DNA from 2 places in the Azospirillum sp. INR13 genome. Region 1 is predicted to be linked to the other one. Evidence: riboswitches for the same ligand, from Rfam matches in the RefSeq annotation. Region 1 holds a riboswitch; the other holds the start of a gene.

Region 1 (5,808 bases):
CGCCCGCGCGCTGCTGAAAGCCCGCGAAGGCGATCTGGTGGATGTCCGCACCCCGGCAGGGATGGAGCAGGTGGAGGTGCTGGAGATCAGGTATGCGGGGTGAGTGGGGGCGTTGATGCCCACTCCCCATCCCTCTCCCGCCTTCGGCAGGAGAGGGGGTAGGAGCTTTGCCTGAGTACGGCGGCGGCCCCCTCTCCCTCGAAGAGGGGAGGGTTAGGGAGGGGGCATCACTGCCGAGACTTCACTCACTCCGCCGGCTGGTAAATCTCCCCGCCCGACCTCGCGGAACTTCTGCGACATCTCGGCCATGCCAGACTCCGCGGCGTCGCGGATTTCCTGCGTGATCTTCATCGAACAGAATTTCGGTCCGCACATCGAACAGAAATGCGCGGTCTTGGCCCCTTCGGCCGGCAGGGTCTCGTCGTGGTAGGCCATCGCCGTCTCGGGATCGAGCGACAGGGCGAACTGGTCGCGCCAGCGGAAGGAGAATCGGGCCCGAGACATGGCGTCGTCGCGCAGTCGCGCCGCCGGGTGGCCCTTGGCGAGGTCGGCGGCATGGGCGGCAATCTTGTAGGCGATGACGCCGGCCTTCACGTCGTCACGGTCGGGCAGGCCCAGATGCTCCTTCGGCGTGACGTAGCAGAGCATCGCCGTGCCGAACCAGCCGATCATCGCCGCACCGATGGCGCTGGTGATGTGGTCGTAGCCCGGTGCGATGTCGGTCACCAGCGGCCCCAGCGTGTAGAAGGGCGCCTCGCCGCACAGAGCCAGTTGCTTCTCCACATTGTGCTTGATCTTGTGCATGGGCACATGGCCCGGCCCTTCGATCATCACCTGCACGTCACGCGCCCAGGCGATCTTGGTCAGTTCGCCCAGGGTCTCCAGCTCGGCGAACTGAGCGGCATCGTTGGCGTCGGCCTGACTGCCCGGCCGCAACCCGTCGCCCATCGACAGGGCCACGTCATACGTGCGGCAGATTTCGACGATGTCGGCGAAATGATCGTAGAGGAAACTCTCGCGGTGATGCGCCAGGCACCATTTGGCGATGATCGAGCCGCCGCGCGAAACGATGCCGGTCACCCGCTTGGCAGTCAGCGGAATATGGGCCAGCCGCAGGCCGGCATGGATGGTGAAGTAATCGACGCCCTGCTCCGCCTGTTCGATCAACGTGTCGCGGAACAGTTCCCAGGTCAGGTCCTCGGCCCTGCCTTTCACCTTCTCAAGAGCCTGATAGATCGGCACCGTCCCGATGGGAACCGGGGAGTTGCGCAGGATCCATTCGCGGGTCTGGTGGATGTCGGCACCGGTGGACAGGTCCATCACCGTGTCCGCTCCCCAGCGGATCGCCCAGACCATCTTCTCCACCTCCTCCTCGATCGAGGAGGTCACGGCGGAGTTGCCGATGTTGGCGTTGATCTTGGTCAGGAAGTTCCGGCCGATGATCATCGGCTCCGACTCGGAGTGGTTGACGTTGGAGGGGATGATCGCCCGCCCGCGCGCCACCTCGTCGCGAACGAATTCCGGGGTGATGAAGTCGGGAATCCCGGCTCCGAAATCCTCGCCGTCTCGGACTGATTCCAGCGCCGCAGCGCGGCCGATATTCTCGCGAACGGCGATGTATTCCATCTCCGCGGTGACGATGCCGGCGCGGGCATAGGCCATCTGCGTGACGGCCCCGCCACCCTTGGCGCGCAGCACGCCGCTGTCGGTGGTCTCCACATCGCCCCGGGCCAGGATCCAGTCGCGGCGGTGCTTGGCCAGACCGGCCCGCACGTCGATCGCCACGGCCTCGTCGGTGTAGGGTCCGGAGGCGTCAAAGACGGTCAGCGGCGGCTCGCCGCCCGACAGCGCGATCTCGCGCATGGCGACGCGCAGGTCGGGAAAACGCGTGCCCGGCACATGGATTTTCCGCGACGACGGCAGCGGGCCGGTCGAAATGCGGATGGCGGATTCGTTGAGGTCCTTAGGCATTGGGTTTCTCCGTCGGAGTTGGGCGGACAAACCCGGGACTGCGGACGGAGGTGCGGTGTCTTCGTGCGGGCCGTTTCCCGATATGGCGGGCGTCGCTACGGCCGGACGGGGGCCTTTGCGGCCCGTCACGAGGTCCCTCCCTTCGCCGGTATGACCCGGATCAGGTTCGAAGGGTCACCACGCTGCCGGAGACGCTTGGCGCCGTCCGGCCGTTGGTATCTCAGCCCCCTGTCGGGACCCCCCTGGAATGCGCCCATCCTGCCGGGACGGACGGACCCTGTCAAAAGGAAAGAACCGCGGACGATCAGCAGTTCGTACTGTCAAGCCGTTCTGTATGGATGCAGCGTCACATCCAACGTTTCAGACGGACATAGATCATCGGCAGCAGCGCCGACAGCAGCATCAGCCCCAGGGCGCTGGGATAGCCGAAAAGCGAGTCGGTTCCCGGCATCTCCTCGAAGTTCATGCCGCCGATGCTGGCGACCAGGGTCGGCGGAAACAGCAGGACCGTCAGGACCGAGACGATCTTGACGATCTCGTTCTGCTCCACGTTGATCTGGCCCAGCGCCGTGTCCAGCGCCAACGCGACCTTTCCCGACAGGAAACGGGCATACTGGTCGAGCCCCCGCAGATCCTGCAGCGTCGTCTTGGCCCAGCGCCGCGTCGCCTTGCCAGGGTTCCAGCCGTCGCCGCGCGCCAGGAAATCGGTCATGCGCGACAGGCTGGCCAGGCTGATGCGGGCCTTGCCGATCAGGTGGCCGGCATGGCCGATGCGCTTGAGCGTCTGGGCATCGTCCAGCGTTTCGCCGCGCGAGCGCAGCTTGCGCCCGCGGAAGAAGCGGCGGTTCAGCACGTCCAGCTCCACCCCGGTCCGCCGCAGAACGGCGGAGGTGCGGTCGACCATCCCGTCCACCAGCGCCGCCAGAACCAGTTCGCCACGGGTGGCGGACACCTGCCCATGGGTGGCGCGGCGGCGGAAGGCAAGCAGTGCCTGCGGATCGATGTCGTGGATGGTGACCAGCCGGCGCCCGGCCAGCACGAAGCTGACGGTGGCGATGCGCGGCTCGTCGGTGTCGGCCCAGACCAGGGCGGTGACGGTCATGGTCAGGGCACCACCGGCGATACGCAGGCGGCTCGACTCCTCGATCTCCGCCATCTGCTCGCGGGTGGGCAGGCTGGTGCCGATCAGCGCCTCCGCCCGCGCCAAGTCCTCGGCGGTCGGGTTGATCAGATCCAGCCAGACGGTAGCCTCCGGCAGCGGCCCCACCTCGTCCGCGGCCTCCCTGGCCCAGCGCAGCAGACCGCCGTCATTGACGAAGACATGCAGCAAGGCTGTGCTCCTTGCGTGGGTTCGAGACGGCGGGTGGAGCGCCTACGTCATCCGGCCGCCGCGTCTTGGCTTCTCGGGCGGTTTAACCGGCGGGGGTGACTTCGCCTCGGTGCCGAGGTCCAGCGTCTCCCCCTCCGCCTTCAGCGCCTGTTCCAGCTTGCGGCGGAAGGCACCGCCATCCCGCTTGGCATCCAGGAAATGGCCGACCGCCTCCTTGGCGGAGTCGCTGTCGTAGGGGACCTTGCCCAACGCCGCCAATTTGGCGCGCTCCACCAGCTTCGGGTCCATCCGGTCGCGGATGGCCTTCATCTGGCGGAGCAGGTCCTTGCGCAGGTCGGTCATCGCCCCCCCTTGAACAGCGTCAGGCCTTGCCGATCAGGGTGCCGGCGCCCCCTTCGGTGAAGATCTCCAGCAGCAGCGCATGCGGCACGCGGCCATCCAGGATAACAGCGGCGTCGACTCCCTGCTCCACCGCGCCGATGCAGGTCTCGATCTTCGGGATCATGCCGCCGGACGCGGTGCCGTCGGCGATGGCCTTGTGGGCATCCTCCAGCGACATCTTCTCGATCAGCTTCTTTTCCTTGTCGAGGACGCCGGCGACGTCCGTCAGCAGGAAGAAGCGCGCCGCCTTCACCGCCGCCGCGACCGCACCGGCCGCCGTGTCGGCGTTGATGTTGTAGGTGTCGCCATTGACGTCGAAGCCGACCGGTGCGATCACCGGGATGATGTCCGACTGCGCCAAAGCATGCAGGATCTGCGGGTTGACCTTGTACGGCTCGCCGACGAAGCCGAGGTCCAGCACCCGCTCGATGTTGCTGTCGGGGTCGCGCTGCACGCGCTCCAGACGGCGGGCGGTGATCAGGTTGCTGTCCTTGCCCGACAGGCCGACGGCACGGCCGCCGGCGCCGTTGATGGCGGCGACGATCTGCTTGTTGATGGAGCCGGCCAGCACCATCTCGACCACCTCGACCGTCTCCTTGTCGGTGACGCGCAGGCCGTCGATGAAGCTGGACTTGATCTTCAGCCGCTCCAGCATCTGGCCGATCTGCGGGCCGCCGCCGTGGACGACCACCGGGTTGATGCCGACCTGCTTCAGCAGGACGATGTCGCGCGCGAACAGCTCCGCCAGGCTGGCGTCGCCCATGGCGTGGCCGCCGTACTTGATGACGAAGGTGCTCCCGGCATAGCGGCGCATGTAGGGCAGCGCTTCGGACAGGGTACGGGCCTTGGCGAGCCACTCGTCACGGGTGGGAGTCTGCACGGGAGGATGCCCTTTGTCGGGGTGGACGGTCGGGCTTCTTTAACGGAAAGGCCGGCCGGTTGCCTAGGGGTCAATTTAACGGTCACATACCCCCGTGCCGGCCGGCTGCGGCCGATGCCCTGCCGGCCGGGCCCCACCATCCGGCCAGCCGGGTCATCGGCTGGGTCAGCGCGGTCACCGCCACCGCCATCAGCACCATGGCCGAGAAGCAGGCGCCGGACAGCACCCCCGCCTCCAGCAGGACGGTCAGCACGATCACCTCCATCAGGCCCTTGCAGGGCATCAGCGTGCCCAGCCGAAGGGCGTCCGGCCAACTTTCCCCGCTCAGGCGCGCGGGCAAGGTCGTGCCGGCCATCTTGCCGACGAGCGTCGCCAGGGTTGCAAGTGCGAAGACCGTCCACTGCGCCGGATCGTCCAGCGTCAGGTTCACCTTCAGCCCGGTCAGCGTGAAGAAGAAGGGCAGCAGGATCAGGGTGGAGAAATGCTCCAGCCGGTCGAGGATCGCGGCGGCGTAGCGGCGCGGCATGGCGGTTCCGGCGACGAAGGCGCCCAGGATGTAATGCAGCCCGATCAGTTCCGTCACCGCGGCTGAGGACAGCAGTGCCGCGCAGGTCACCACCACCGCAGTGTCCCCCATCCGGCCATCGGGGGCCACCCGCTCCAGCAGGCGGTCCAGCAGCGGACGCACGACCAGGACGGTCATCCCGACATAGGCGAATCCCAGCATTCCCACCCAGGCGACCGCCCAGCCGCCGCCACCACCGGACAGGCCATCCGCCGACGCCCAGGCCAGCACGGCGGTGATCAGCAGCCACAGCAGCGCATCGTTCACCGCCGCATAGCCCAACGCCAACCGCCCGACCCGGTCGCCCAGCAAATCCATCTCGCGCAGGATGGCACCCAGCACCGGCAAGGCGGTGACGCCGACGCAGATGCCGAAGCCGGCGGCGAACAGACCCGGCGTGGCGTGCGGTCCCGTCATGCCGGGAAAGGCGCCGGCCAGCCACCAGCCCAAGGCTCCGCCCATCAGCGTCGGCACGATCATGCTGGACAGCGCCACCGTGGCGAAGGCGCCACCCCGCCCGCGGAAATCGGCAGGGTCGAGGTGCAGCCCGGTCAGGAAGGCGAAAAAGACGACGGCCATCAGCGCAAGGCCCGACAGCGGCGCCAGGGCGGCCGGCGCGAACAGCACGCCCCACAGTTCCGGCACCAGTTGGCCGAGCAGCGACGGCCCCAGCGCCACGCC
Region 2 (5,808 bases), on a different contig from region 1:
GATTGAGGGTGGCCGAGGCGACCGCGGCGGAGAAGAAGGCGCCGGCCAGCATCTTGCCTTCCAGTCCGATGTCGACCACGCCGGCCCGCTCGCAATACATGCCGGCGAAGGCGGCCAGCACCAGCGGCGTCGCCACGCGGATCGTGGCGCCCAGCAGTTGCAGCGCCAGAAGAAGCGCGTCCTCCATCGCTCAGCTCCTCCCCGTGCCAGCGGTGGCGACACCGCGGCGGCGGAACAGTGCCTCCACCTGCGGCTTGAACAGGTTTTCCATGGCACCGGCGAACAGGATGACCAGACCCTGGATGACCATCACCAGCTCGCGGTTGATCGTGGGGTATTCGAAGGACAGCTGGCCGCCGCCCTGCGCCAGAACCCCGAACAGCAAGGCCGCCAGAATGATCCCGACCGGATGGTTGCGTCCCATCAGCGCCACGGCGATGCCGACGAAGCCGACCCCGCCGGTGAAGTTCAGGATCACCCGGTGCTGCACGCCCAGGATCTCGTTCACGCCCACGAAGCCGGCCAGGGCGCCGGAGATCAGCATGGCGACGATGATGTTCCGCGCAGGGGAGATACCGGCATAGACCGCCGCCCGCTCGTTCCGGCCCACCGTGCGCAGCTCGTAGCCCCAGCGGGTCCGGCGCAGGAACAGGTGGTACAGGACGCAGCAGGCCAGCGCCCACAGGAAGGACAGGTTCAGCGGCGAGGCCGGAATCGCGATACCGAGCCAGCCCAGCGCCCGGTCCATCGACGGCAGCCAGACGCCGGGATCGAACTCGCGGGTTTCCGGCGACTGGCTGCCGGGGCGGATCAGCACGTCCACCAGCAGCCAGGTCATGATCGACGCGGCGATGAAGTTGAACATGATCGTCGTGATGACGATGTGGCTGCCGCGCTTGGCCTGCAGCCAGGCCGGGATGAAGGCCCAGGCGGCGCCGAACAGGGCCGACGCCAGGATCGCCAGCAGCGCCACCACCGGCCAGGGCCAGCCGGTCAGCGCCAGCGCCACCAGCCCGGCGCCGAGCCCGCCCAGATAGGCCTGCCCCTCGCCCCCGATGTTGAACAGCCCGCAATGGAAGGCGATGGCCACCGCCAGCCCGGTGAAGATGTAGCTGGTGGTGTAGTAGAGGGTGTAGCCGATGGCCTCCGGATATCCCAGAGCCTCCGTCACCAGCAGCGACAGCACGTCCACCGGGTTCTCGCCGATCACCAGGATCACCAGCCCCGACAGCACGAAAGCCGCGACGAGGTTGAGTACCGGCAGCAGCGCATACCCGACCCAGCCCGGCACGACGCCCGGCTGACCCTTCCCCGACCCGCTCAGCAGCACCGGCGTCTCCTGGATTGCCCCTTGCCGGGGATTCTTAACCGGCAACCCCGCCGCTGACCAAGGATTTCGTCACGCGGAAAAAACCAAGAGGTCCTGAGACTTGGAAGCGTCACAAAAGTCTTGCCGCAGCGCAGCATTCTGGCATGCTTTTTACCCATATGAAAATTATGGTTATGGAGCATGCCCGATGCCGCTCGACCTGCCGCAGACCTTCCGCCATCACGTCTTCTGCTGCGCCCAGCAGCGCCCGCCCGGCCATCCGCGCGGCAGCTGCGCCGCCAAGGGTGCGCATCCGCTGTGGCAGCGCCTGGACCAGAAGATTCAGGGCAAGGGGCTCGCCGATGTCGGCATGGCGCTGACGGGCTGCCTCGGCTTCTGCTCCGCCGGGCCGCTGATGGTGGTGTATCCTGAAGGCATTTGGTACCGGCCGGAAACACCGGAGGACATCGACGAGATCGTCGAGTCGCATTTGGTGAAGGATGTGCCGGTGGAGCGGCTGGTGATGGTGTTGACGCGGTGAGGGGTGGGCTGACGGTGCCCCCACCCCAACCCTCCCCCGCAGGGCGGGGGAGGGGGCAGTGCTTGTTTTGAAAGGTGGCGGCAGTCCCTCCCCCGCCCAGCGGGGGAGGATAGGTGGAGGCAATCGAAGCCCACACTTCTAAAACCCCACGCCTACCAGACCTGCGGTTGCGGCATTGGGACGCGGGCGAATTTGCCCATAATGTGGGCAGCCCCCGCCATTGCCCGCCCGAACCGACCCCATGACCGACGCCGAGACCGCCGACCTGCTGCCTGCCGAGGCCGATTCGGTTCCCTATGCCGTCGGCTGCTTCCTCGGCGCGATCCTGCTGTTCGCGGCGATGGACACGCTGATCAAGTTCCTGACAGCCGACTACCCGGTGCCGCAGCTGATGTTCGTGCGCTCCCTGGTCGCCTTCCTGCTGGTGGGCGGCTACACGCTGTGGCGGGGCGGCGGGATCGCGGCGATGCGGACGCGGCGGCCCTGGGGGCATGTCTGGCGGGCCTTCGCCGGGCTGATCTCCATGGGGTGCTTCTTCTATGCGTTCCGGGAATTGCCGCTGGCCGACGTCTATGTGCTGAGCTTCGCCGGGCCGCTGTTCATCACCGCTCTGTCCGCTCCGCTGCTGGGGGAGCCGGTGGGCTGGCGGCGCTGGGCCGCGGTGGTGGTCGGGTTCGGCGGCGTGGTGGTGATGGCGCAGCCGTCGGCCGGGGCGCCGCTGGTGCCTGTGCTGGTCGGGCTGTGCGCCGCCCTGTTCTATGCGCTGGCCGCTCTCGCCGTGCGCGGGTTGTCGCGGACGGAGACCAGCGCGTCCATCGTGCTCTATCTGCTGCTGACGACGACGGTGGTCAGCGGCGCGCTGACCATTCCCGTCTGGACCGCGCCGACCGCCTACGCGTTGGGGCTGATGGCGCTGGTCGGCGCAATCGGCGCCGGGGCGCAGGTGCTGCTCACCCAGGCCTTCCGCCGTGCGCCACCGGCCGTGGTGGCGCCCTTCGAATATACCGGCATGGTCTGGGCCAGTCTGTTCGGCTGGATGGTGTTCGGCGACCTGCCGACCGCGCCGGTATTGCTTGGCGCCATGGTCATCATCGGCAGCGGGCTCTACATCCTGCATCGTGAAACCGCGGTGGCGCGCCGCCGGCTGGGTTCTTGACAGGACAGGCCCGGCGGCGACACTCTCGCCGCCTGTTCACGGCTGGGGTGCCCGTGCGGATGCCGGATCGGCGGATGCGCGGGCTGAGACAACACCCATCGAACCTGATCCGGGTCATGCCGGCGAAGGGAGCCGACCGGAACCCGACGGATCGCCTGCAAATGCTCCGTCCCCTCCGCGTCGCTCCGCTTGCCGGCGCGTGTGGAAGGAGTTTGGTCATGCGGCGCGCGCTTTCCCTCCTGATCGGCCTGCTGGCCGCATCGTCCTGTCTGTCGTCCGCCGCGCGGGCCGACGACACGCTGTCGTTTCCGGTGCTGGTGCCGCTGACCGGCTTCCTGTCGCTGGAGGGAACCAGCCAGCGCAACGGTGCGGTCCTGGCGCTGAAGCAGACGCCGGCCGGCATCGCCATCGCGTCGGAGGTCGTCGACACCGGCACCTCGCCCGAGGCGGCGGTGACGGCGCTGGAGCGCGCCGCCGGCAGCGGCACGGTCGGGGCGGTCGCCGCCAGCATGCTCGGCACCCAGATGCTGGCGATGCTGCCGCTGGCGCAGGAACTGAAGCTGCCGCTGGTCACCGTGTCGGGCACCGCGTCGATCACCGAGCAGAGCAACCCCTGGGTCTTCCGCTTCTTCCCCGGCGATGCCGTGACCAAGGCCGCCCACGCCCGCTATGTGGTGGAGGAGCTGGGCAAGCGGCAGCCGGCCGTCATCTACCAGACCACCGCCTACGGGCAGAGCGGCAAGACGCATCTCGACGCCGCCTTCAAGGCACTGGGCGTCACGCCCGTCTTCGAGGAGGGGGTGGACCCCGCCGCCAAGGATCTGCTGCCGGTGTTGACCAAGGCACTGGCCGCCAAGCCCGACGTGCTGATGCTGCATCTGCACTCCGGCCCGACCGCGCTGCTGCTGCGGCAGGCGGCGTCCAGCGGGGTGGCGGTGCCCATCGTCGCCGGCTCCGCCATGCATCAACCGAGCACCGCGGCCCTGCTGGAGCCGGCGGAGCTGAAGGGCGTCTGTGCCGAGACCGCGGCCTCGCCCATCTCGGGCGGTACGCCGGAGGTCAAGGCCTTCACCGACGCCTACCGCGCCGCCTTCGGCAAGGAGCCGGATGCCTTCGCACTCGGCCAGTATGACGGCATGACCATGGTGCTGGAAGCGGTGAAGGCCGGCGCCCGGACGCCGGATGCCATCGCCAAGGCTCTTTCGTCGGAGACCTTCAAGGGCCTCGCCATGACCTACAAATCCGATGGCAAGGGCAACATGGCCCATTCCGCCGTCATCGTCTGCTATGACGGGACCAGCCGCGTGCCGGTGCTGGCGAAGCGGTACGACGACCCCGCGCTCGCGGCGAAGTGAGCGGATGGCGGCGCTTCAACTGCTGGTCAACGGGGTGGCGCTTGGGGCGGCCTATGCGCTGGTGGCGCTGGGATTCGTGCTGGTCCTGAACGCCACCTCGGCGGTGAATTTCGCCCAGGGCGATCTGGTCATGGCCGGCGGGCTGCTGGCGGTGGCGCTGGCACCGCTGATCCCGCTGCCGGGCATCGCCCTGCTGCCGGTGGTGCTGGCGCTGATGGCGGGGTTGGGCCTGCTGCTGGCCCTGATGGCCTATCTGCCCCTGCGTCGCCGGCCGCCGGTGTCGGTCTTCATCAGCACCATCGCCATCGGCATCATACTGCAGAACGGCGCCGCGATCCTGTTCGGGCCGGAGCCGCGCGCCGCACCGCCGCTGTTCGGCGACGACACGCTTTACATAGGCGGGCTGGCGGTTCCCGAGCAGTCGCTCGCCATCGTCGCGGTGGCGGCGCTGCTGATCGGCGCGCAGCAATGGGTGTTCGCCCGCACGCAGCTGGGATGCCGGCTGCGCGCAACGGCACAGGACCCGGAGATGGCGCGGGCCTGCGGCGTGCCGGTCACCGCGATGATCCTGGTGACCTTCGCCATCGGGTCCGCCTGTGCCGGGGCGGCGGGGCTGCTGCTTGCCAACCGCTATTTCGTCACGCCGACCGCGGGCGGCGACCTGATTTTGAAGGCCTACATCGCGGTAACCATCGGGGGCTGGGGGTCGGTGCCGGGGGCTGTGGTGGGGGCGCTGCTGATCGCTCTGTTCGAGGTGGGGGTGTCGTCGGTGCTGTCTTACCCGGTGGCGCTGGGATCGCTGTACCTGACGCTGCTGGCGATCCTGGTGTTGCGGCCGCAAGGCCTGTTCGGCGAAGCGGTGCGGCGCCGTGGCTGAGCGATCCTCGCCAGGCGTCCCGTCACCGCAACCCTCTCCCCTTGCGAGGGCTTTGCATTAGGCCCGGACTATGGGTGGGTGCGGTCGTTTTTGGGCCAGGACAGGATGGCAGTCCTGTCCTGGCTCTTGGCATAGCCGGGCAAGAGCCCTTTAGGCGGGCTCCGGGCAGCGGAAACCGGGGGGCGTGGCGGCATGCGGGCGCACACGTCGCGGCCGTGACCTACCGCCGGAACAGGAACTCGCGGCCGACCTTTACCCGGCGTTCGCCGTCATACTCGATGATGTCGGCGGTCGCATAGGTCTCGGTCCAGCGTTCGGGCAGGTAGCTGCCGGTGCCGATCACGTCCACCGGCGCATTGGCCTCCGCCATCAGGCGGCACTTGGCCGGGCCGAATCCGCTGCTGGCGACGATCTTCACCGCCGGGAAGCCGGCCTCGTCCAGCCTTTCGCGCACGTAATGGATCGCCGCGGCAGACACGCCGGTGCCGATCAGGTAGCGCAGCTGGGTCTCGTCGCGATAGCCGCGGATGGCGTGCGGCGCATGGCGCTCCAGCACGGCATAGGAGCCGG

What was found. Region 1 has a riboswitch for thiamine pyrophosphate ahead of thiC (phosphomethylpyrimidine synthase ThiC). Riboswitches for the same ligand answer to the same signal wherever they lie in the genome.
Region 2: it holds a riboswitch for thiamine pyrophosphate, as region 1 does, so the genes downstream of both, F1643_RS07495 (ABC transporter substrate-binding protein) here and thiC (phosphomethylpyrimidine synthase ThiC) in region 1, are expected to answer to the same signal.

What each region holds. Positions count from the first base shown of each region.
Region 1 covers NZ_VUOI01000025.1:2,154-7,961, forward strand. Annotated here, with positions in the region: gene greB (transcription elongation factor GreB) at 1-103, shown strand, start outside; gene thiC (phosphomethylpyrimidine synthase ThiC) at 214-1,971, opposite strand; TPP riboswitch at 2,092-2,225, opposite strand; gene F1643_RS16600 (magnesium transporter CorA family protein) at 2,318-3,301, opposite strand; gene F1643_RS16605 (hypothetical protein) at 3,344-3,643, opposite strand; gene argB (acetylglutamate kinase) at 3,663-4,562, opposite strand; gene F1643_RS16615 (cation:proton antiporter) at 4,645-5,808, opposite strand, start outside.
Region 2 covers NZ_VUOI01000006.1:145,883-151,690, forward strand. Annotated here, with positions in the region: gene F1643_RS07475 (ABC transporter permease) at 1-187, opposite strand, end outside; gene F1643_RS07480 (ABC transporter permease) at 191-1,330, opposite strand; gene F1643_RS07485 (ferredoxin) at 1,518-1,850, shown strand; gene F1643_RS07490 (DMT family transporter) at 2,092-3,006, shown strand; TPP riboswitch at 3,040-3,154, shown strand; gene F1643_RS07495 (ABC transporter substrate-binding protein) at 3,225-4,361, shown strand; gene F1643_RS07500 (branched-chain amino acid ABC transporter permease) at 4,366-5,238, shown strand; gene F1643_RS07505 (nicotinate phosphoribosyltransferase) at 5,459-5,808, opposite strand, start outside.